One region of the Streptomyces sp. NPDC039424 genome, then DNA from elsewhere that is predicted to be linked to it. Evidence: predicted binding sites of a transcription regulator. Region 1 holds the regulator's gene; the other holds the start of a gene.

Region 1 (10,614 bases):
GCGCGTCCCTGCGTGACGACGTCCCGGCGGAACTCTCCTTCGACGACTCCGCGCTGTGGGTCAAGGGCCGGACGGCCGCCGTGTGGCTGCTGGTCGCCTTCGCCTCGGGGGCGTTCTTTGCCTGCCTGCTGACGCTGTCCACGAGCGGGCGGGTCGAGACGCTGCGGGACGCGGGTGCCGAGGTCGGCACGGCGACCGTGGTGGGCAGGCCGCTCGCGGTGCGCGAGGAGCTGGACGACGAGGATGAGGTGAAGGGGTACGCGTCCAGAGTCGTGGTCGCCGTGGCCGACGGCCCCGAACGGCTCACGGTGAAAGGCGCGTACACCTACGACAAACCCCACGCGGGGACCCGGGTCGACGTCATGTGGGCCCGGTCCGCGCCGGAGCTCGGCGGCTATGTCAACGAGACCAAGGACCTGCCCACGCTGGCCGCCGGACGCTGGAAGGCCTTCCCGGACGATGAGCTGGGCCAGGCCGCGCTGATCGCCTTCGTCATCCTCGGGGTGGTCGGCGGTCTGGTCATGGCTCCTGTCTTCAGCCTGGCGACCGGCGCGGGCGAGCTGCAGCGGCTGGCCTGGTCGCCGGCGGCCCAGACGATCCGGGCGGCCCTGACGGTGGCGGTGTTCCTGGGCTGGCGCCCGGTGCTGGTGGGGCAGGAGATGGCCCTGTGGGAAGGGGTCTTCGCCCTGGGCGGCTTCGTCCTCGTACTGCTGGTGTACGCGTTCACGTCCATCGGCGCCTTCACGGACTGACCGTACGACGGCGCCCCCTGCCCGGGAGGGGCAGGGGGCGCCGTCGTACCGATACGGGCCGTTACTTCACCGGCTCCGGCTCCGGCTCGCTCTCCGTCTCCGGCTCGCCCGCCGGGTCGACCGGCGTCCTGACGGAGTCGAGGAGCAGCTGGGCGACGTCCACGACCTGGATGGACTCCTTGGCCTTGCCGTCGTTCTTCTTGCCGTTGACCGAGTCGGTCAGCATGACGAGGCAGAACGGGCAGGCGGTGGAGACGATGTCCGGGTTGAGGGCGAGGGCCTCGTCGACACGCTCGTTGTTGATGCGCTTGCCGATCCGCTCCTCCATCCACATCCGGGCGCCGCCGGCGCCGCAGCAGAAGCCGCGCTCCTTGTGGCGGTGCATCTCCTCGTTGCGCAGGCCCGGGACCTTGCCGATGATCTCGCGCGGGGGCGTGTAGATCTTGTTGTGGCGGCCCAGGTAGCACGGGTCGTGGTAGGTGATGATGCCCTCGACCGGGGTCACCGGGATCAGCTTGCCCTCGTCGACGAGGTGCTGGAGCAGCTGGGTGTGGTGGATGACCTCGTAGTCGCCGCCGAGCTGCGGGTACTCGTTGCCGAGGGTGTTGAGGCAGTGCGGGCAGGTGGCGACGATCTTCTTCGCCGACTTCGGCTTCTTGGTCGACTCGTCCACCTCTCCCTCGTCGTTGAGGGACTCGCCGAACGCCATGTTCAGCGCGGCCACGTTCTCCATGCCGAGCTCCTGGAACAGGGGCTCGTTGCCGAGGCGGCGGGCGGAGTCACCGGTGCACTTCTCGTCGCCGCCCATGATCGCGAACTTGACGCCCGCGATGTGCAGCAGCTCGGCGAAGGCCTTGGTGGTCTTCTTGGCGCGGTCCTCCAGGGCGCCGGCGCAGCCGACCCAGTACAGGTACTCGACCTCGGACAGGTCCTCGATGTCCTTGCCGACGACCGGGACCTCGAAGTCGACCTCCTTGGTCCACTCCAGGCGCTGCTTCTTCGCCAGGCCCCAGGGGTTGCCCTTCTTCTCCAGGTTCTTGAGCATCGTGCCGGCCTCGGAGGGGAAGGCACTCTCGATCATGACCTGGTAGCGGCGCATGTCGACGATGTGGTCGACGTGCTCGATGTCGACCGGGCACTGCTCGACGCAGGCGCCGCAGGTGGTGCAGGACCACAGGACGTCCGGGTCGATGACGCCGTTCTCCTCGGCGGTGCCGATGAGCGGGCGTTCGGCCTCGGCCAGCGCTGCCGCGGGCACCGAGGCGAGCTGCTCCTCGGACGCCTTCTCCTCGCCCTCCATGGTCTTGCCGCCGCCGGCGAGCAGGTAGGGCGCCTTGGCGTGGGCGTGGTCCCGCAGCGACATGATCAGCAGCTTGGGCGACAGCGGCTTGCCCGTGTTCCAGGCGGGGCACTGCGACTGGCAGCGACCGCACTCCGTGCACGTCGAGAAGTCCAGCAGGCCCTTCCAGGAGAACTGCTCGACCTGGGAGACGCCGAAGACGTCGTCGTCACCGGGGTCGGTGAAGTCGATCGGCTTGCCGCCCGAGGTCATCGGCAGCAGGCCGCCCAGGGAGGTCTCGCCGGTGGCGTTGCGCTTGAACCAGATGTTGGGGAAGGCCAGGAAGCGGTGCCAGGCGATGCCCATGTCGGTCCGCAGCGAGACCACGATCATCCAGATGAAGGAGGTCGCGATCTTCAGCCCGGCGAAGAAGTAGCTGAGGTTCTGGAGCGTGGAGACGTCCATGCCGCCCAGCCACTTGACGACCGGGTACGAGATGAAGAACGAGGCCTCGTAGCCGTCCACATGGTGCTGGGCACCCTCCAGGGCGTGCAGCATGAAGATGCAGACGCCGACGATGAGGATGACTGTCTCGACGAAGTACGCCTGGCCGAAGTTGGAGCCGGCGAAGCGGGACTTGCGGCCCGGCTTGCCCGGCTTGCTCAGCTGCCGGATGACGATCAGGGCGAGGATGCCGAGCACCGTCATCGTGCCGATGAACTCGACGTACACGTTGTAGGGCGCCCAGTCGCCGATGACCGGGATGAGCCAGTCGGCCTTGAACAGCTGCCCGAACGCGTTGACGATCGTCAGCAGCAGGGTGAAGAAGCCGATCGCCACGAACCAGTGCGCCACGCCGATGACGCCCCAGCGGTTCATTCGGGTGTGGCCCAGGAACTCCCGCACCACGGTCAGGGTGCGCTGATACGGGTTGTCGGTACGGACCCCGGCCGGCACCGGCTGGCCCAGTCGCATGAAGTTGTAGATCTGCAGGAGGGCGCGGCCGAACAGTGCCACGCCGACCACGATCAGGACCAGCGACACGATGATCGCGGCGAGTTGCATTGGGGCTCCTGAGGCGGCCTCGAAATTACTAAGCGGTAACTTATGCAGTCCGTCTGAGACTACCCCCATCTTCCGTCGGGATGCAGCCGTGCGCGGGGTGATATGGGTCGCTGAGGCGTGCCTGACCAAGGGGCTGAGCGGGGCGGATGCGGGACGGATGCGGGACGGAATCCCCGGCTCGCTCGGCCCGTGGGCAACCCGATCGTGTTATTCATCCCGAATTGCTACATTCAGGCCTAATTTATAGCCGTGCTCTATGGGATCCTCGCCGCCACCACCGCCCTCCTCCTGACCGCCGTGCTCGCGGCGCTGCTCAGGGGCCCCGTCCTGCGGGCCGGGATCCTCGACCGGCGGCGGCAGCGGCCCACACCGCTGTTCGGGGGGCTGGCCGTCGTGCTGGTCACCTCTCTCGTCGCCGGGACGGGGCAGTGGACGCGGGTCGCGCGGCTGGGCGACGGGGTCGCGGAGCTGCTGGTCGCCGGGGCCGGGGTCGCCGCGCTCGGACTGGTCGCCGACCTGTGGCGGCTGCGGGCCCGGGTCCTGGTCGCCGGTACGGCGGTGGCGGCGGCCTGTGTGGTGCCGTACCAGGGGACGGGGGTGCTCGCCGGGATGCTCGCGGTGGTCTGGATCACCTTCGTCACCCTCGCCTTCCGTGCGCTCGACCACGCCGACGGGCTCGCCGGGACGGTCGGGGTGGTCACCGCCTTCGGGGTGGGCGTGTGCGCGGCGGCCGAGGTGATGGACGGACTGGCGGTGCTGCTGAGCGTGCTCGCCGCCGCCCTCACGGGCTTCCTCATGCACAACTGGCATCCCGCGCGGATCGGGCTCGGCGCCTGCGGATCGCTGTTCACCGGATTCCTGCTCGCCTCCGCCGCTGTTTTCACCCGGGCGGGGTACCCGCTCGGATCCAGCGCGCGGGTGCTGTTCCCGCTCACCGCCGTCGCCACCGCGGACGTGGTCCTCGTGGTCGTCTCACGGCTGGCGGCCCGGCGGTCGCTGCTGCGCGGCGGGCCGGACCACCTCGCCCACCGGCTGCGGCGGCTCGGGCTCACCCCGCAGGGGGCCACCGTGCTGCTGGGTGCCGGGGCCTTCTCGGCGGTGCTCGCCGGGGTGCTCGTGCACAGCGGGTGGGCGGGGGAAGGAGCCGTGCTGGGGGTGGTCGGCGGGGCCTCCGCGGTCGTTCTGGGACTGCTCCGGGTGCCCGCCTACGGGGTGCGGCGCAGGACATCCACGCAGGTCACAGGGCAGTTGCGTGTAAGGAACGGATAAGAGTTGAGTCTGGTTCACTCATGTCTGTTGACCCAGCGGGCCGCCTCATGCACACTTGAGCCTGTTCCACTCAAGTCAGCTGGAGGAATTCACCATGGCACGTGCGGTCGGCATCGACCTGGGCACGACTAACTCCGTCGTCAGCGTTCTGGAGGGCGGCGAGCCCACCGTCATCACCAACGCCGAGGGTGCCAGGACCACGCCGTCCGTCGTCGCCTTCGCCAAGAACGGCGAGGTGCTGGTCGGCGAGGTCGCCAAGCGCCAGGCGGTCACCAACGTGGACCGGACCATCCGTTCGGTGAAGCGTCACATGGGCACCGACTGGAAGATCGAGCTCGACGGCAAGCCCTTCAACCCGCAGCAGATCTCCGCCTTCATCCTGCAGAAGCTGAAGCGGGACGCCGAGTCCTACCTGGGCGAGAAGGTGACCGACGCGGTCATCACCGTCCCGGCGTACTTCAACGACTCCGAGCGCCAGGCGACGAAGGAGGCCGGCGAGATCGCCGGTCTGAACGTCCTGCGTATCGTCAACGAGCCCACCGCGGCCGCCCTGGCGTACGGCCTGGACAAGGACGACCAGACGATCCTCGTCTTCGACCTCGGTGGCGGCACCTTCGACGTGTCCCTGCTGGAGATCGGCGACGGCGTCGTCGAGGTGAAGGCCACCAACGGTGACAACCACCTCGGTGGTGACGACTGGGACCAGCGCGTCGTCGACTACCTGGTCAAGCAGTTCGCCAGCGGCCACGGCGTGGACCTCGGCAAGGACAAGATGGCCCTCCAGCGCCTCCGCGAGGCCGCTGAGAAGGCGAAGATCGAGCTGTCCTCGTCCACCGAGACCTCGATCAACCTGCCCTACATCACCGCCTCCGCCGAGGGCCCGCTGCACCTGGACGAGAAGCTCACCCGGGCCCAGTTCCAGCAGCTGACCGCGGACCTGCTGGAGCGCTGCAAGACGCCGTTCCACAACGTCATCAAGGACGCCGGCATCTCGATCAACGAGATCGACCACGTCGTCCTGGTCGGCGGCTCCACCCGTATGCCCGCCGTCGCCGAGCTCGTGAGGGAGCTGACCGGCGGCAAGGAGGCCAACAAGGGTGTGAACCCGGACGAGGTCGTCGCCATCGGCGCCTCGCTCCAGGCCGGTGTCCTCAAGGGTGAGGTCAAGGACGTCCTGCTCCTCGACGTGACCCCGCTGTCCCTCGGTATCGAGACCAAGGGCGGCATCATGACCAAGCTCATCGAGCGCAACACCACGATCCCGACCAAGCGGTCCGAGATCTTCACCACGGCCGAGGACAACCAGCCGTCCGTGCAGATCCAGGTCTACCAGGGCGAGCGCGAGATCGCGGCCTACAACAAGAAGCTCGGCATGTTCGAGCTGACCGGTCTGCCGCCGGCGCCGCGTGGCGTCCCGCAGATCGAGGTCTCCTTCGACATCGACGCCAACGGCATCATGCACGTCACGGCGAAGGACCTCGGCACCGGCAAGGAGCAGAAGATGACCGTCACCGGCGGCTCCTCGCTCCCGAAGGACGAGGTCGACCGGATGCGCCAGGAGGCCGAGAAGTACGCGGAGGAGGACCACGCCCGCCGCGAGGCCGCCGAGACCCGCAACCAGGGCGAGCAGCTCGTCTACCAGACCGAGAAGTTCCTCAAGGACAACGAGGACAAGGTCCCGGGCGAGATCAAGACCGAGGTCGAGGCCGCGATCGCCGAGCTGAAGGAAACGCTCAAGGGCGAGGACACCGCCGAGATCCGCACGGCCACCGAGAAGGTCGCGGCCGTCTCGCAGAAGCTCGGCCAGGCCATGTACGCCGACGCCCAGGGCGCCCAGGCCGCCGGCGGCGAGTCCGCCGGTGCCGGTGAGGCCAAGGCCGACGACGACGTGGTGGACGCCGAGATCGTCGACGACGAGCGCAAGGACGGTGCCGCGTGACGGAGGAGACCCCGGGCTTCGAGGAGAAGCCCGACGTCCCCTCCGGCGCCACCCCTGACGACGCCGAGCCGAAGGCCGCCTCCTCCTCCGCGGAGGAGCAGGCGGCCCCGGCCGGGGACGCGAGCCAGACAGCGGGTCTGGTGGCCCAGCTGGACCAGGTGCGCACCGCGCTCGGTGAGCGCACCGCGGACCTCCAGCGCCTCCAGGCCGAGTACCAGAACTACCGCCGACGCGTCGAGCGCGACCGGATCACGGTCAAGGAGATCGCCATCGCGAACCTCCTGACCGAGCTCCTGCCCGTGCTGGACGACATCGGCCGCGCCCGGGAACACGGCGAGCTCGTCGGCGGCTTCAAGTCCGTCGCGGAGTCGCTGGAGACCGTCGCGGCCAAGATGGGCCTGCAGCAGTTCGGCAAGGAGGGCGAGCCCTTCGACCCGACGATCCACGAGGCCCTGATGCACAGCTACGCGCCGGACGTCACCGAGACCACGTGCGTGGCGATCCTCCAGCCCGGGTATCGCATCGGCGAGCGCACCATCCGCCCCGCGCGGGTGGCCGTGGCCGAACCGCAGCCCGGCGCGCAGACGGTGAAGACGGATTCGTCCGATTCCGCCGAGCCGGCCGACGACAAGGAGAGCGGTGGCCCGGACGAGGGCTGAGCTTGAACCGACAGGGAAGGAGGGGCGTCGAGGATGAGCACCAAGGACTTCATCGAGAAGGACTACTACAAGGTCCTCGGCGTCCCCAAGGACGCCACCGAGGCAGAGATCAAGAAGGCGTACCGGAAGCTCGCCCGCGAGTTCCACCCGGACGCCAACAAGGGCAACGCCAAGGCCGAGGAGCGCTTCAAGGAGATCTCCGAGGCGAACGACGTCCTCGGAGACCCCAAGAAGCGCAAGGAGTACGACGAGGCGCGCACCCTCTTCGGCAACGGCGGCTTCCGCCCGGGGCCGGGCGCGGGCGGCGGCTCGTTCAACTTCGACCTCGGTGACCTCTTCGGAGGCGGCGGCGGAGGCGGAGGCGGCGGTGCCCAGGCCGGCGGTTTCGGCGGCGGCTTCGGTGACGTCCTGGGGGGCCTGTTCAACCGGGGCGGCACCGCGGGCCCGCGGACGCAGCCCCGGCGCGGCCAGGACATCGAGTCCGAGGTCACGCTGAGCTTCACGGAGGCCATCGAGGGCGCCACGGTGCCCCTCAGGATGTCCTCCCAGTCGCCGTGCAAGGCCTGCTCCGGCACCGGCGACAAGAACGGCACACCGCGCGTGTGCCCGACCTGCGTCGGCACCGGCCAGGTGGCCAGGGGTTCCGGGGGAGGCTTCTCCCTCACCGACCCCTGCCCCGACTGCAAGGGCCGCGGTCTGATCGCCGAGCACCCCTGCCTGGAGTGCAAGGGCAGTGGCCGCGCCAAGTCGTCCAGGACCATGCAGGTCCGCATCCCCGCCGGCGTCACCGACGGGCAGCGCATCCGGCTGCGCGGCAAGGGCGCGCCCGGCGAACGGGGCGGCCCGGCGGGCGACCTGTACGTGGTCGTGCACGTCGGCGAGCACCCGGTGTTCGGCCGCAGGGGCGACAACCTCACGGTGACCGTCCCGGTGACGTTCGCCGAGGCGGCCCTCGGCGGCGAGGTCCGGGTCCCGACCCTCGGCGGCCCCGCCGTCACGCTGAAGCTGCCGCCGGGCACGCCCAACGGCCGCACCATGCGGGCGCGGGGCAAGGGCGCGGTCCGCAAGGACGGCACCCGCGGCGACCTGCTGGTCACCGTCGAGGTGAGTGTCCCGAAGGACCTGTCGGGGAAGGCTCGTGACGCGCTCGAGGCGTATCGCGAGGCGACCGCGGGCGAGGACCCGCGGGCGGTGCTGTTCGAGGCTGCGAAGGGAGCTTGAGAGTGATGGACGGCCGTCGGCGTAACCCGTACGAACTGACCGAGGAGACTCCGGTCTACGTCATCTCGGTGGCGGCCCAGCTCTCCGGCCTGCACCCGCAGACGCTGCGTCAGTACGACCGCCTGGGCCTGGTCTCCCCCGACCGCACCGCCGGCCGGGGCCGCCGCTACTCGGCCCGCGACATCGAACTGCTCCGGCAGGTGCAGCAGTTGTCGCAGGACGAGGGCATCAACCTGGCCGGCATCAAGCGCATCATCGAACTGGAGAACCAGGTCGCCGCCCTTCAGTCCCGCGTCGCGGAGATGGAGGCGGCCCTGGACGGCGCGGCGGCCGCGATGCGCCAGCGCGAGGCCGCCGTGCACGCCTCCTACCGGCGGGACCTGGTCCCGTACCAGGAGGTGCAGCAGACCAGCGCGCTGGTCGTGTGGCGGCCGAAGCGGCAGCAGTCGGCGGACTGACGCGCACCCGCCGTGGAAAGGGCCCGGAGGAGACTCCGGGCCCTTTCGCGTGCGGTCGCTAGCGGGCGACCATGAACTCCACCGAGGAACTCTGCGCACTCGTGCGCCCATAGGCGTCCACGGCGTACACGGTGGCGACGCACGGGCCGTTGTAGGGCGGGGTCCACGCGATGGAGCCCGTCGTGGACAGCCGGACGCCGCTGTCGCCGCAGGCGCCCTCGATCTCCCAGGAGTAGCCCTGGAGCGCCCGTCCCTCGTCACCGTCGCCGGGCTCGGCCGTGACCGTGATGGGGAACCGCGTGCCGCCCGCGGACTCCAGCGTCAGCTTCGGCGCGGCGGGCCCGGTGGCGGTGGCCGGGGAGAGCCGGTCGACGACCGCCTCCTTGGAGGGCACGGAATCGGCGCCCGCGCCGTCGACGGCGGCGACGTAGTAGTACGCCTTGCCCTTCGGGGCGGAGGTGTCCTCGTAGGAGGCCGACGAGGTGCTGCCCAGGAGGGACCAGGCCTCGAACTCGTGGGTACGGCGGTAGACGCGGTACCCGGTGACGTCGGCGCTGTCGGCGGCGGTCCACGTCAGGGTGGTGGAGGCGTCCGCGGGCGTGCCCTGGAGGGCGGTCGGGGCGGGCACGGCGGACGCGGCGGGGCGGGTCGCCTGCGCCGGGGCGGAGACCGGGGAGCTGTTGCCGGCGGCGTCGACCGCGTGCACCGTGTACGCGTACGGCGCCCCCACCTCGGCGTAGGGGTCGGTGTACGACGTGCCCGACAGGTACTCGGGGCCGTCCGGGTCCGGCTCCCCCTTGCGCGAACTCGTCAGCTCGTAGTGGTCGACGTCCTTCGACGAGGACGCCTGCCAGGTGACGGAGACGCCCGCGGTGGTGCCCACCGCGGTCACATCGGTGACCTGTGCGGGAGCGGTGCGGTCGGCGGTGGTGACGGGCTGGTCGGCGGAGCCCGACGAGGTGTTGCCGGCCTTGTCGTAGGCGCGGACCTCGTAGTAGTAGGTCTCGCCGGTCGCCGGGACGGTGGAGTCGGTGTACGAGGCCGAGGTGGTCGTGGCGAGGGGCTTGCTGCCGAAGGACGTGCCCTTCGGGCGGCGGTAGACCTTGTATCCCGCGAGGTCCATCTCCTTGTTCTTCGACCAGGTCAGCTTGGCCTTGCCGGTCGCCGCGTCGTACGAGGCGGAAGTCCCCGCCGGGGCCAGCGGCTTGACCTTGTCCACGTCGGCCGAGGTGCGCGGCTTGTAGGTGAAGGAGACGTCCGCCCGGCCCGTGAAGTTGACGAAGTCGACGCGCAGGGTGTGCTTGCCGGAGGGGACGGTGACGTCGGCGGTCTTCTTCTGGGTCGTCGAGACGTTCTTCCAGAGGTCGACCTTGCGGGTGCCGTCCAGATAGACGCGGATGCCGTCCTGGGCGGCGGCGGAGAGCGTGAAGGGGCCGCCGGAGCCGAAGTCCCGCGTCACGCTCCAGCGGACGCCGAAGTTGTCCTTGGGCAGGCCGGAGGCGGGGGCGCCGGTGCCCCAGTCCTGGTCGATCGCGCTGTCGCAGTCGGTCTTCTTCGGAGTGCCCGAAAAGCTGGTGTTCGCGTAGAACTTCCGGGTGTAGACCGGTGACGCGCAGCTCGCGGCGGCGGCGGGTGCGGCGACGGCGGCGAGCAAACCCCCGGCGGTGGCTAGCACGACGGCGGTCGCGGTCGCGGCGGTCGTGCGTCTGGCTGGCTTCATTCGTTCCTCTGCTCGGGTCGGTCCGACGACTCGGTGGGCGTTCGCGTCGTCGGCGATCACGACTCGCGAGGAAAGGACTTGGTTGTACGGATCTTTACCCGCGCGTGAACTGCTGTTGGGTGAAGGGTCCGTAAAGGGCGTTTGGAGATGGTTCCCCTGGGCCTTCACAGGGGCAGCGGAGCGTGGTGTTGCGCACTCGTTAAGTGATTCGTCTTGACGCCGGTGGTGGCCGCCGCGTTGGCTTTTCAGTCA
Region 2 (10,614 bases), on a different contig from region 1:
CTGCTCGCCGTCCAGGCCGGTGAAGGTGCCCTCGGCGCCCAGGTGGTACTTCACGTCGCCGGAGCCGTGCATCGACTTCGGGTCGAGGTTGCCCTCGAACTCGCGGAAGATCTGCGCGTAGGACTTGCCGACGATGTTGGCGAGGACGTTGAGCCGGCCGCGGTGGGCCATGCCGATGACGACCTCGTCCAGACGCGACTCGGCCGCGCTGTCCAGTACCGCGTCGAGCAGCGGGATGACGGACTCGCCGCCCTCCAGGGAGAAGCGCTTCTGGCCGACGTACTTCGTCTGCAGGAAGGTCTCGAAGGCCTCCGCCGCGTTCAGGCGGCGCAGGATGCGCAGCTGCTCCTCGCGCTCCGGCTTGGAGTGCGGGCGCTCCACACGGTCCTGGATCCACTTGCGCTGCTTGGGGTCCTGGATGTGCATGAACTCGATGCCGGTGGTGCGGCAGTACGAGTCGCGCAGCACGCCGAGGATGTCGCGCAGCTTCATCATCGACTTGCCGGCGAAGCCGCCGACGGCGAACTCGCGCTCCAGGTCCCAGAGCGTGAGGCCGTGCTCGACGATGTCGAGGTCGGGGTGCTTGCGCTGGCGGTACTCCAGCGGGTCGGTGTCGGCCATGACGTGGCCGCGGACCCGGTAGGAGTGGATCAGCTCGAAGACGCGGGCGGCCTTGGTGACGTCGTCGTCGTGGCTGGCGTCGATGTCCTTGAGCCAGCGGACCGGCTCGTAGGGGATGCGCAGCGCCTCGAAGATGTCGTCGTAGAAGCCGCTCTCGCCGAGCAGGAGGTTCGCGACCTGGCGGAGGAACTCGCCGGAGGCGGCGCCCTGGATCACCCGGTGGTCGTAGGTCGACGTGAGCGTCATGACCTTCGAGACGCCGAGCTTGTTCAGGGTGTCCTGGGAGGTGCCCTGGAACTCCGCCGGGTAGTCCATGGAGCCGACGCCCATGATGACCGACTGGCCGGGCATCAGACGCGGCACGGAGTGGACCGTGCCGAGGCCGCCCGGGTTGGTCAGGGAGACCGTGACGCCGGTGAAGTCGTCCATCGTCAGCTTGCCGTCGCGGGCGCGGCGGACGATGTCCTCGTAGGCCTGCCAGAACTCGAAGAAGTTCAGCGTCTCGGCCTTCTTGATGGCGGCCACGACCAGCTGGCGGTCGCCGTTGGGCTTCACCAGGTCGATGGCCAGGCCGAGGTTGACGTGCGGCGGCTTGACGAGGGTCGGCTTGCCGTCCTTCTCGCCGAACGACCAGTTCATCGAGGGCATGGCCTTGATGGCCTGCACCATCGCGTAGCCGATGATGTGCGTGAAGGAGATCTTCCCGCCGCGGGCCCGCTTGAGGTGGTTGTTGATGACGATGCGGTTGTCGAACAGCAGCTTCACCGGGACCGCGCGGACCGAGGTGGCGGTCGGCAGATCCAGCGAGGCGTTCATGTTCTTGGCGACCGCGGCGGACGGGCCGCGCAGCGTCACGAACTCCGGCCCGTCCGCGGACGCGGCGGGCTCGGCGGCGGGCTGGGCCTTCGCCTTCGGCTGCGCGGGCTGAACGGGCTTGGCGGCCGGAGCGGCGGGCTGCGCCGGCTTGGCGGCCGCAGCGGCGGGCTTCGCGGGCGCCGGGGCCTGGGCGGCGGGAGCGGGCTTCGCGGGCGCCGGGGCAGGCGCGGGAGCGGCGGGTGCCGCCGGCGCGGCCTGGGCCGGTGCGGCCGGAGCGGCGCCCGGCTTGTAATCGGCGAAGAAGTCCCACCAGGCGCGGTCTACCGAATTCGGGTCCTGGAGGTACTGCTGATAGATCTCGTCGACGAGCCACTCGTTCGGACCGAACGCGGCAGCGGGGTTCTTCCCGGCTTGGTCGTCGGTGGAGATGCTCGAGTTACTGGGGGACTGTGGCGACACGGCGGCAACCGCCCTCTTCCGCTTCACAAGGTGATGGACAGCGGGAATAAAGGCTACGCCTCCAAGACCGCGAAGGTCAGGTCGGGCCCGTTCATCGTCGCGTAAGTCACATCGAAAACTGTGTTTCGGGGGTTGATATGGCGGGAAACAAGCGTGGTTCACCTGTGGAAGGGATACCTCGGCCGGGACCCGGGCGCGACGCGGCGCGGGCCTCCCCCTGATCACACGTGTCCGTCAGCCGGGACACTCGTGGATCTTGTGGCTCCGGTTCGAACTTTACGTCAACTTGGCACAGAAGGCTCTCCCGGAAGGGTGACGAGCTTCCGGCAACTCCGCTCGGATTCAGCCACACCGATCCGGCCGGGGTGGAGATCGCCGGGCCAACGGGGGCGGGGGTGCCGATGAGGTCGGCCGTGGCGGGGCGGACGGCTCCGGGGCCGCGGGCGCGGTCAGTTCGGTACGGAGGGTTCTCCGGGGAGGGTGACGAGGATCCGGCAGCCTCGTGCGGACTCGGCGACGCCGATCCGGCCGCCGTGCAGGTCCACCGCCCAGCGGGCGATCGCCAGGCCCAGTCCCGTGCCGCCGTCGCTGCCGGGGCCGTGGGGGCGGCGTACCGCGCCTCGGTTGAAGCGCTCGAAGACCCGGCGCCACTCCGATCGGGGGATGCCGGGACCCTCGTCCAGGACCTCCAGCTCCAGCGACTCCGGCTGCGGTCCGCGCCGGGCCTTCACGGTCACCCGGCCGTGCGGGGGGCTGTGCTTGACCGCGTTGTCGATGAGATTCGCCACGACCTGGTGGATCCGCTCCGGGTCCGCGTGGGCGGTCAGCTCCGGCGGGGAGACGTCGAGGTGCAGATGGACGTCCGTACGGGTGTGGCTGCCGGAGCCGGAGGCGATGCCCGCGCGCGCGGAGGCGACCATGTTGGCCTCCTTCAGCACGCCCGAGAGGTACGGCCACACCTCGAAGCGCCGCATGCGCAGCGGTACGACGCCGTTGTCCAGCCGGGACAGGTCGAGGAGCGTCTCCACGAGACGTCCCAGACGCTCCGTCTGCTTCAGGGCCGTCCGCATGGTCTCGGGGTCGGCCTCGGCGATGCCGTCGACGACGTTCTCCAGCACCGCCCGCAGCCCCGCGATGGGTGTGCGCAGCTCGTGGGAGACGTTCGCCACCAGCTCCTTGCGCTGGAGGTCCTGCGCCTCCAGCTCGTCGGCCATGACGTTGATCGTCTCGGCCAGGTCGCCCAGCTCGTCCCGGCGGCTCTCGCTCACCCGGCGCGTGTAGTCGCCGTGCGAGATGGCCCGGGCCACCGTGTTCATCTCGTCCAGCGGCGCGGTGAGCGAATGCGCCACGAACTGCGTAATCAGCAGTGTGGCGATCATCGAGAACACCGTGATGAAGCGGAGCTCCGTCTTGGTGTGCACCGCGATCATCGACAGCCCGGTCGTGATCAGCACCGAGATGACGACCAGCGCGCCCAGCTTGGTCTTGATAGAGAACGGGCGAACGCCGCCCCAGGGATCCCCGGGGCCCCTCCGTGCGGCCGGCCCGTCGCTCATGGCGTCGGGGTCTCCAGGGCGTAGCCCACACCGTGCACGGTGCGGATCCGCTCGGCGCCGATCTTCCGGCGCAGCGCCTTGATGTGGCTGTCGACGGTCCGGGTGCCGGAGGCGTCCGCCCAGTCCCAGACCTCGGCCAGCAGCTGCTCCCGGGAGAGCACCGCGCGCGGGGTGTTCGCCAGGCACACCAGCAGGTCGAACTCGGTGGGCGTGAGGTGGACGTCCTCGGAGCGGACCCGCACGCGCCGCTGCGCGTGGTCGATCTCCAGCTCGCCCAGGCGCAGGATGCCCGAGCGCGGGGTGGACGCGGCGACCGCGGCCCGCTCCACCCGGCGCAGCAGCACGTGCACCCGCGCGGCCAGCTCGCGCATCGAGAACGGCTTGGTCATGTAGTCGTCGGCGCCGACCCCGAGCCCGACCAGCATGTCGGTCTCGTCGTCGCGCGCGGTGAGCATCAGTACCGGCACCGGCCGCTGGGCCTGCACGCGGCGGCAGACCTCCAGGCCGTCGAAGCCGGGCAGCATGATGTCGAGGATCAGCAGATCGGGCTGCCAGGCCTCGGCGGTGTCGACGGCGGCCGGACCGTCTCCGGCGGTTTGCACGAGGAATCCCTCCGCGCGCAGCCGGGCCGCGATGGCGTCGACGATCGTCGGGTCGTCCTCGACCACCAGGACCCGGCGCTGCGCGCCTGGGGTGGCCGCCGCCGCGCCGTTGTGGGAGGTGTGTGTCTGCTCCATCGCCCGCCCCTGAGTGTGCTTTCCGGAACCAGTGGGGTGATTCCTCGGTCTGCGCATGGTTGCGATTGACGCTTGAATGATCTGCGTCAGGGAAGCACATTACGGGGAGTCGCGTCGCCCTCGCTATCCAGGGCGTACGGCGAGGTGCACGGCGTCCGGAACGCCCCGGGCAACGGGGATCTCTTCGGTACGCACCTGATGGAACCCGGCATTCCGCAAGCTACCTTCAAATTCCGGAGAGGGTTTCGCCGACCACACGGCGAGTACCCCGCCGGGTCTCAACAGCCTTGCGCAGCCTGCCAGTCCGGACGCCGAGTAGAGGCCGTCGTTGCCCTCGGTGACGGTCCAGCCGGGGCCGTTGTCGATGTCCAGACACAGGGCGTCGTACGTGGCGCATGTCTCATTGGCGTATCTGATCAGGTCGGCTTCCACGATCCGGGTACGAGGGTCGGCGAGCGCCGCGGCGGAGAGCTCGGACAGGGGACCGTCGAGGTGCCAGTCGACGACGGCGCGCTCGCGCTCCACGACCGTGATCCGGCCCCAGCGCGGATCGGCCGCGGCGTGAGCGAGCGAGAAGCCGACGCCCAGGCCGCCGATCAGTACGTCCGGCTCCGGCCGGCCGTCCAGGGCGCCGTACGCGGCGTCGACGAGCAGCCGCTCCGAGCGGCCGTCGGAGGTGTCCATCAGGAAGCAGCCGTTGGCGATGATCTGCAGTAGCCCGCCGTGGCGGCGCAGCACCACCTCGCCGTACGGGCCCTCGCGGCGATCCAGGACCACGGGCGTGTCGTGGGTGGCGGTCATGGGGCCATCCTGCCCCAACGGGGCTTCACCGCCACGGGAATTAACGCCCGTCGCGCCCGGGCGGACGCGAAAGAAGTCTCAGAGGTTGCTGTGAATCCGCACTCGCGTGGCGTCGGTCATAGACAGCGACGCACGGGGCACGAAGGGTGGGGCGGGACGGAAGGAGCGCCGCACCGTGGAACCCACCGCCGAGGTCGCCGACCTGCTGGACGGAATGCCGCGCCAGCGCGGCTCCGCGGCGCCCGCCCGACCGGCCACCGCGCCGGACCCCGTGGCCGCCCACCCGGCCCCGCCCCGCGCCCGCCGCGCCACTGCCCTCCGCCCCTGGCGGCTGCTACCCACCCCCACCGGCACGCCGTTCACCTTCGGCTACGCGGCCGTGCTCGTCGTCACCTCCCTGATCACCAGGTACGCCGACCCGTCGCTCGTGCACGCCCTGCACCAGGGCTCCAGCACGGACGTCGCCCACCTGGTGCGCACGCCCGTGCTGGTGCTGGTGGCCAGCGCACTGTGGATCGCGGGCGGGATCCTGTCGCCGTACGCGCTCGGCTTCCTGCTCGTGCTGACCGCGCTGGAGCGGCGGGCGGGTGGCGCGCGCACGGCCGGGATCTTCCTGCTCGGCCATGTGCTGGCCACCCTCGGGACCGAGGTGCCCGTCGGGCTCGCCGTCCTCGCCGGGCACCTGCCGGACACCTCGCTGCACCGCCTGGACTACGGCATCAGTTTCGGCGTGGCGGCCGGCGTCGGCGCCCTGGCCGGTCTGCTCACCCCGTGGCTGCGCTGGCCGCTCCTCGTCCTGGTCGGCGGCGTACTGGTCAGCGACCTGGTCGCCTTCACCGACCCGATGACCAACTGGGGCCACCTGATCTCCCTGGCCATAGGCGTGGCGGGCTGGCCCCTGGTCCGGCGCCCGCAGCGGGCCCGCACCGCCTGACCCGGGCCGCCTGCCTCTAGGGCACGCGCAAGTGGGTGTACTTCCGCTCCGGGACGTTGACCTCGCGCGCGTGGACCGATGCGGGCTACTCCCGCCCCGGCGACCACACGTACGGCGTGGTCGTCGTCACCGCCCTGAAGCCCAGCCGCCGCAGGACGGGCGCGCTGTCGGCGGAGGCGTCCACGTACAGGTACCGGACACCGCGGTCGGCGGCGAGGGCGGCGCGGATGGCCACCAGGGCGCGGTAGAGGCCCTTGCCGCGCCACTCGGCGAGCGTCGAACCGCCCAGCAGAGCGGCGAACTCGGTGCCCGGGCGGAAGGACAGCCAGGACGCGCAGACGACCTCGCCGGCCGCCTCGGCGACATGCACGGAGAGATCGTCCGGGGCGGTGGCGAGCAGCCCGGACAGGTGCCCGGCGAGCCAGCTCATGTCCTGACCCCAGACGACCGTCTGCATGTCGGCGATCCGCCGCATGTCGGCCTCGGCGGTGACCCGGCGCAGCGTGACACCTTCCGGCGGTACGGGCCGCCGTACGGCCAGTTCCGCCACGGGAGCGACCAGGACCGTCTCCTGCTCCTCCGGTACGAAGCCCGCCGCGCGCAGCCGATCGGTCAGGTCGGCCGGGGCGTCGTGGCCGCGGACCTTCCACTCCACGGCCTCCCCGCGCGCCGCGAAGAAGTCCCGCTGCCGCGCGATCAGCTCGTCCAGCTCCCGCCCCCGCAGACCCAGGTCGGGCGGCGTGCCGAGGAAGCCGCGGAACCCGCCTACGACCCGCAGCAGCCTGCCGTCGTACTCGTGCGTGACGCCCGGCGGCGGCGCGGGCGGCGTGGCGCGTATCTGGGCGTCGTAGGCGGCGAGCAGCGTCGCGGTGTCGGTCACGCGGGGACGGTACGGGGAATGCCGGGGCGGGCCGCAACTGCTTTTGAGAGGGATCGCGCGGTGCCCCCCGTGATCGCGTCAACGGTTCCGTTGATGATCGCTGAGAGCGAACACCCCTTGGGGAATCAATCGGAGGCTCATGAGCATTGAGTCGGCATAGCTCAATTTGACTGCCGAAGGGGAGATCATGACTGCTGAGTCCACGGCGTCCACACCACTCGCCCTGCCTGTGCTGCCGCTCGACGACGAGGTAGTGCTGCCCGGGATGGTGGTCCCGCTGGACCTGAGCGACTCCGAGGTGCGGGCCGCGGTGGAGGCCGCGCAGGCCGCCGCCCGGACGGAGCCGGGGAAGCCCAAGGTGCTGCTGGTGCCGCGCATCGAGGGGACGTACGCCAAGACGGGCGTGCTGGGCACGGTCGAGCAGGTCGGCCGGCTCGCCGACGGAGACCCGGGAGCCCTGATCCGCGGGCGCGGCCGGGTGCGGATCGGCGCGGGGACCACCGGGCCGGGCGCGGCGCTGTGGGTCGAGGGCACGCGCATCGACGAGAGCGTGCCCGAGCCGCTGCCGGGCCAGGTCGCCGAACTCGTCAAGGAGTACAAGGCGCTCGCCACCAGCTGGCTGAAGAAGCGCGGCGCCTGGCAGGTCGTGGACCGCGTCCAGGCCATCGACGAGGTCTCCGCCCTCGCCGACAACTCCGGCTACTCGCCCTTCCTGACCACCGACCAGAAGGTCGAACTGCTGGAGACGGCCGACCCGGTCGCCCGTCTGAAGCTCGCCACCCAGCAGCTGCGCGACCACCTCGCCGAACAGGACGTGGCCGAGACCATCGCCAAGGACGTCCAGGAGGGTGTCGACAAGCAGCAGCGGGAGTTCCTGCTGCGCCGTCAGCTGGAGGCCGTCCGCAAGGAACTGCGCGAGCTGAACGGTGAGAAGGACGGCGAGGAGTCCGACGACTACCGCGCCCGCGTCGAGGCCGCCGACCTGCCCGAGAAGGTCCGCGAGGCGGCCTTGAAGGAGGTCGACAAGCTGGAGCGGGCGAGCGACCAGTCGCCCGAGGGTTCCTGGATCCGCACCTGGCTCGACACGGTCCTCGAACTGCCGTGGAACGAGCGCACCGAGGACGCGTACGACATCCAGGGCGCCAAGGCGATCCTGGACGCCGAACACGCGGGCCTGGAGGACGTCAAGGAGCGGATCACCGAGTACCTGGCGGTGCGCAAGCGGCGCGGCGACCGCGGCCTGGGTGTGATCGGCGGCCGGCGCGGCGGTGCCGTCCTGGCCCTGGTGGGCCCGCCCGGCGTCGGCAAGACCTCGCTCGGCGAGTCCGTCGCGCACGCCATGGGCCGCAAGTTCGTCCGCGTCGCCCTCGGCGGCGTCCGCGACGAGGCCGAGATCCGCGGCCACCGGCGTACGTACGTCGGCGCGCTGCCCGGCCGGATCGTCCGAGCGATCAAGGAGGCCGGTTCGATGAACCCGGTCGTCCTGCTGGACGAGATCGACAAGGTCGGCTCCGACTTCCGCGGCGACCCGGCGGCGGCCCTCCTGGAGGTCCTCGACCCGGCCCAGAACCACACCTTCCGGGACCACTACCTGGAGGTGGAGCTGGACCTGTCGGACGTGGTCTTCCTGGCCACGGCCAACGTCCTGGAGGCCATCCCGGAGGCCCTGCTCGACCGCATGGAGCTGGTCCGCCTGGACGGCTACACCGAGGACGAGAAGGTCGTCATCGCCCGCGACCACCTGCTCCCGCGCCAGCTGGACCGGGCGGGTCTGGACAAGGACGAGGTCACCCTCGACGAGAGCGCGCTGCGCAAGCTCGCCGGCGAGTACACGCGTGAGGCGGGCGTGCGCAACCTGGAGCGGTCGATCGCCCGGCTGCTGCGCAAGGTCGCGGCCCAGCACGAACTGGGCGAGCGGGAGCTGCCGTTCACCGTCCGCGACGGCGACCTGCGCGGCCTGATCGGCCGGCCGCACCATGTGCCCGAGTCCGCCCAGGACCCGGCCGAGCGCCGCACCGCCGTCCCCGGTGTCGCCACCGGTCTGGCGGTCACCGGCGCGGGCGGCGACGTCCTGTTCGTCGAGGCGTCCCTCGCGGACCCCGAGACGGGCGCGGCGGGCCTGACCCTCACCGGTCAGCTGGGCGACGTGATGAAGGAGTCCGCGCAGATCGCCCTGAGCTTCCTCCGCTCCCACGGCGCCGAGCTGGAGCTGCCCGTCGCCGACCTGAAGGACCGGGGCGTGCACATCCACTTCCCGGCGGGCGCGGTCCCGAAGGACGGCCCGAGCGCCGGCATCACGATGACGACGGCCCTGGCCTCGCTCCTGTCCGGCCGACTGGTCCGCACGGACGTGGCGATGACCGGCGAGGTCTCCCTGACCGGTCGCGTGCTGCCCATCGGCGGCGTGAAGCAGAAGCTCCTCGCCGCGCACCGCGCCGGGGTGACCACCGTCATCATCCCCAAGCGCAACGAGCCCGACCTGGACGACGTCCCGGCCGAGGTGCTGGACAGGCTCGACGTCCACGCCGTGACCGATGTGCGCCAGGTCCTGGAGCTGGCGCTCGCGCCCGCCACGAGCGACGCGACGCCGGAGGTTCCGGTGGCGGCGTGACGGACGCTGCCGGAGAGGCGAGGCCCGGGTCCCGTGAGGGAGGCCCGGGCCTTCGCCGTAGGCCCGTACGTCAGCCGTTCGCGAGGGCGACCACCCGGTCCAGGGCCCCGTTGAACCTGTCGTGGTCCCCGACCGTCGGCCCGGACGAGGTGTACTGCCACATCGTGTAGTACGACCACCCCGCCGGCAGCGTCCCCGCGTCCGACGCGTACCGCGCGATCCACAGCGGGCTGCCGGCCGCGAAGCCGCCGTAGTCGCCGGTGCACTGGGTCCACCAGCTGGTGGCCGTGTAGATCACGGCGTCCCGTCCCGTGCGCGCCTTGTAGGTGTTCAGGAAGTCGGCGATCCAGCTGACCATCGCGCTGGCGGACTTGCCGTAGCAGGCGGCTCCGTAGGGGTTCCACTCGATGTCGAGGGTGCCGGGGAGGGTCTTGCCGTCCTTGGACCAGCCGCCGCCGTGGTCGACGAAGTAGTCGGCCTGGGTGGCGCCGCCGGCGGTGTCCGGGGTCGCGAAGTGGTACGCGCCGCGGATCATGCCGATGTTGTAGGAGCCGTTGTACTGCTGGGCGAAGTACGGGTTCGTGTAGTACGTGCCTTCCGTCGCCTTGGTGTACGCCCACTTGACCCCGCTGCTCCACAGGGTCGACCAGGCGACGTTGCCCTGGTAGCCGGAGACGTCGACGCCCTCGGTCCGGGTGACGGCGCCGGCGCTGGGGGCGCCGCCCCGGCCGTCGTGGGCCAGGACGCCCATGCCCATGTGGGCGGAGCCGCGGGTGGGAGTGCCGGCGGCGTGCGCGGTGGAGAGGGGGAGGGTGAGGGAGACGGCCGCGAGCAGGGCCGCCGCGAGGGCGGTCAGGGCCCGCGGGCAGGGGGAACCGGGTCTGTGCACGCGCATGACGTGCCTCCGAGGTCAGGTGGGGGGAGGTGGGGAGGTGGTGGGGATCCACGGGTGTCCACTGGCGTGGGCATGCCATTCCGGGGCCTGATTAGGAAGCTACGCACGTAGATGACGGCGTGGAAGGGGGTCCGGATGCCGCCGTTGGTCTACGCCTGCGAAATACTTACGTAGCTGCGGCGATGACGATTTTTGGCAGAAACTTTCAGGACCGGGAAACCGAGCAGGGGTGCTGACGTGCACGAGGACGCGAACGGCGACGGGCATCCCGTCGCCGCCGAGGTGACGCCGACCGGTGCGGACC

Evidence for each region. Region 1 encodes HspR, which represses chaperone genes until heat shock. Its sites were predicted from a motif close to TTGAGNNNNNNNNNCTCAA; they were not measured.
Region 2: a site for HspR is predicted at 6,951-6,969, ahead of lon (endopeptidase La). Genes of this name have one in related genera too.

What each region holds. Positions count from the first base shown of each region.
Region 1 covers NZ_JBVKAI010000005.1:433,061-443,674, forward strand. Annotated here, with positions in the region: gene ACZ7L0_RS16370 (hypothetical protein) at 1-752, shown strand, start outside; gene ACZ7L0_RS16375 ((Fe-S)-binding protein) at 814-3,096, opposite strand; gene ACZ7L0_RS16380 (MraY family glycosyltransferase) at 3,346-4,365, shown strand; gene dnaK (molecular chaperone DnaK) at 4,460-6,304, shown strand; gene grpE (nucleotide exchange factor GrpE) at 6,301-6,963, shown strand; gene dnaJ (molecular chaperone DnaJ) at 6,997-8,184, shown strand; gene ACZ7L0_RS16400 (heat shock protein transcriptional repressor HspR) at 8,190-8,642, shown strand; gene ACZ7L0_RS16405 (fibronectin type III domain-containing protein) at 8,701-10,362, opposite strand.
Region 2 covers NZ_JBVKAI010000002.1:32,405-43,018, reverse strand. Annotated here, with positions in the region: gene ACZ7L0_RS04975 (multifunctional oxoglutarate decarboxylase/oxoglutarate dehydrogenase thiamine pyrophosphate-binding subunit/dihydrolipoyllysine-residue succinyltransferase subunit) at 1-1,896, opposite strand, end outside; gene ACZ7L0_RS04970 (HAMP domain-containing sensor histidine kinase) at 2,346-3,452, opposite strand; gene ACZ7L0_RS04965 (response regulator transcription factor) at 3,449-4,189, opposite strand; gene ACZ7L0_RS04960 (spermidine synthase family protein) at 4,313-4,990, opposite strand; gene ACZ7L0_RS04955 (rhomboid-like protein) at 5,205-5,924, shown strand; gene ACZ7L0_RS04950 (GNAT family N-acetyltransferase) at 6,010-6,804, opposite strand; gene lon (endopeptidase La) at 6,992-9,415, shown strand; gene ACZ7L0_RS04940 (lysozyme) at 9,486-10,310, opposite strand; gene ACZ7L0_RS04935 (MarR family winged helix-turn-helix transcriptional regulator) at 10,548-10,614, shown strand, end outside.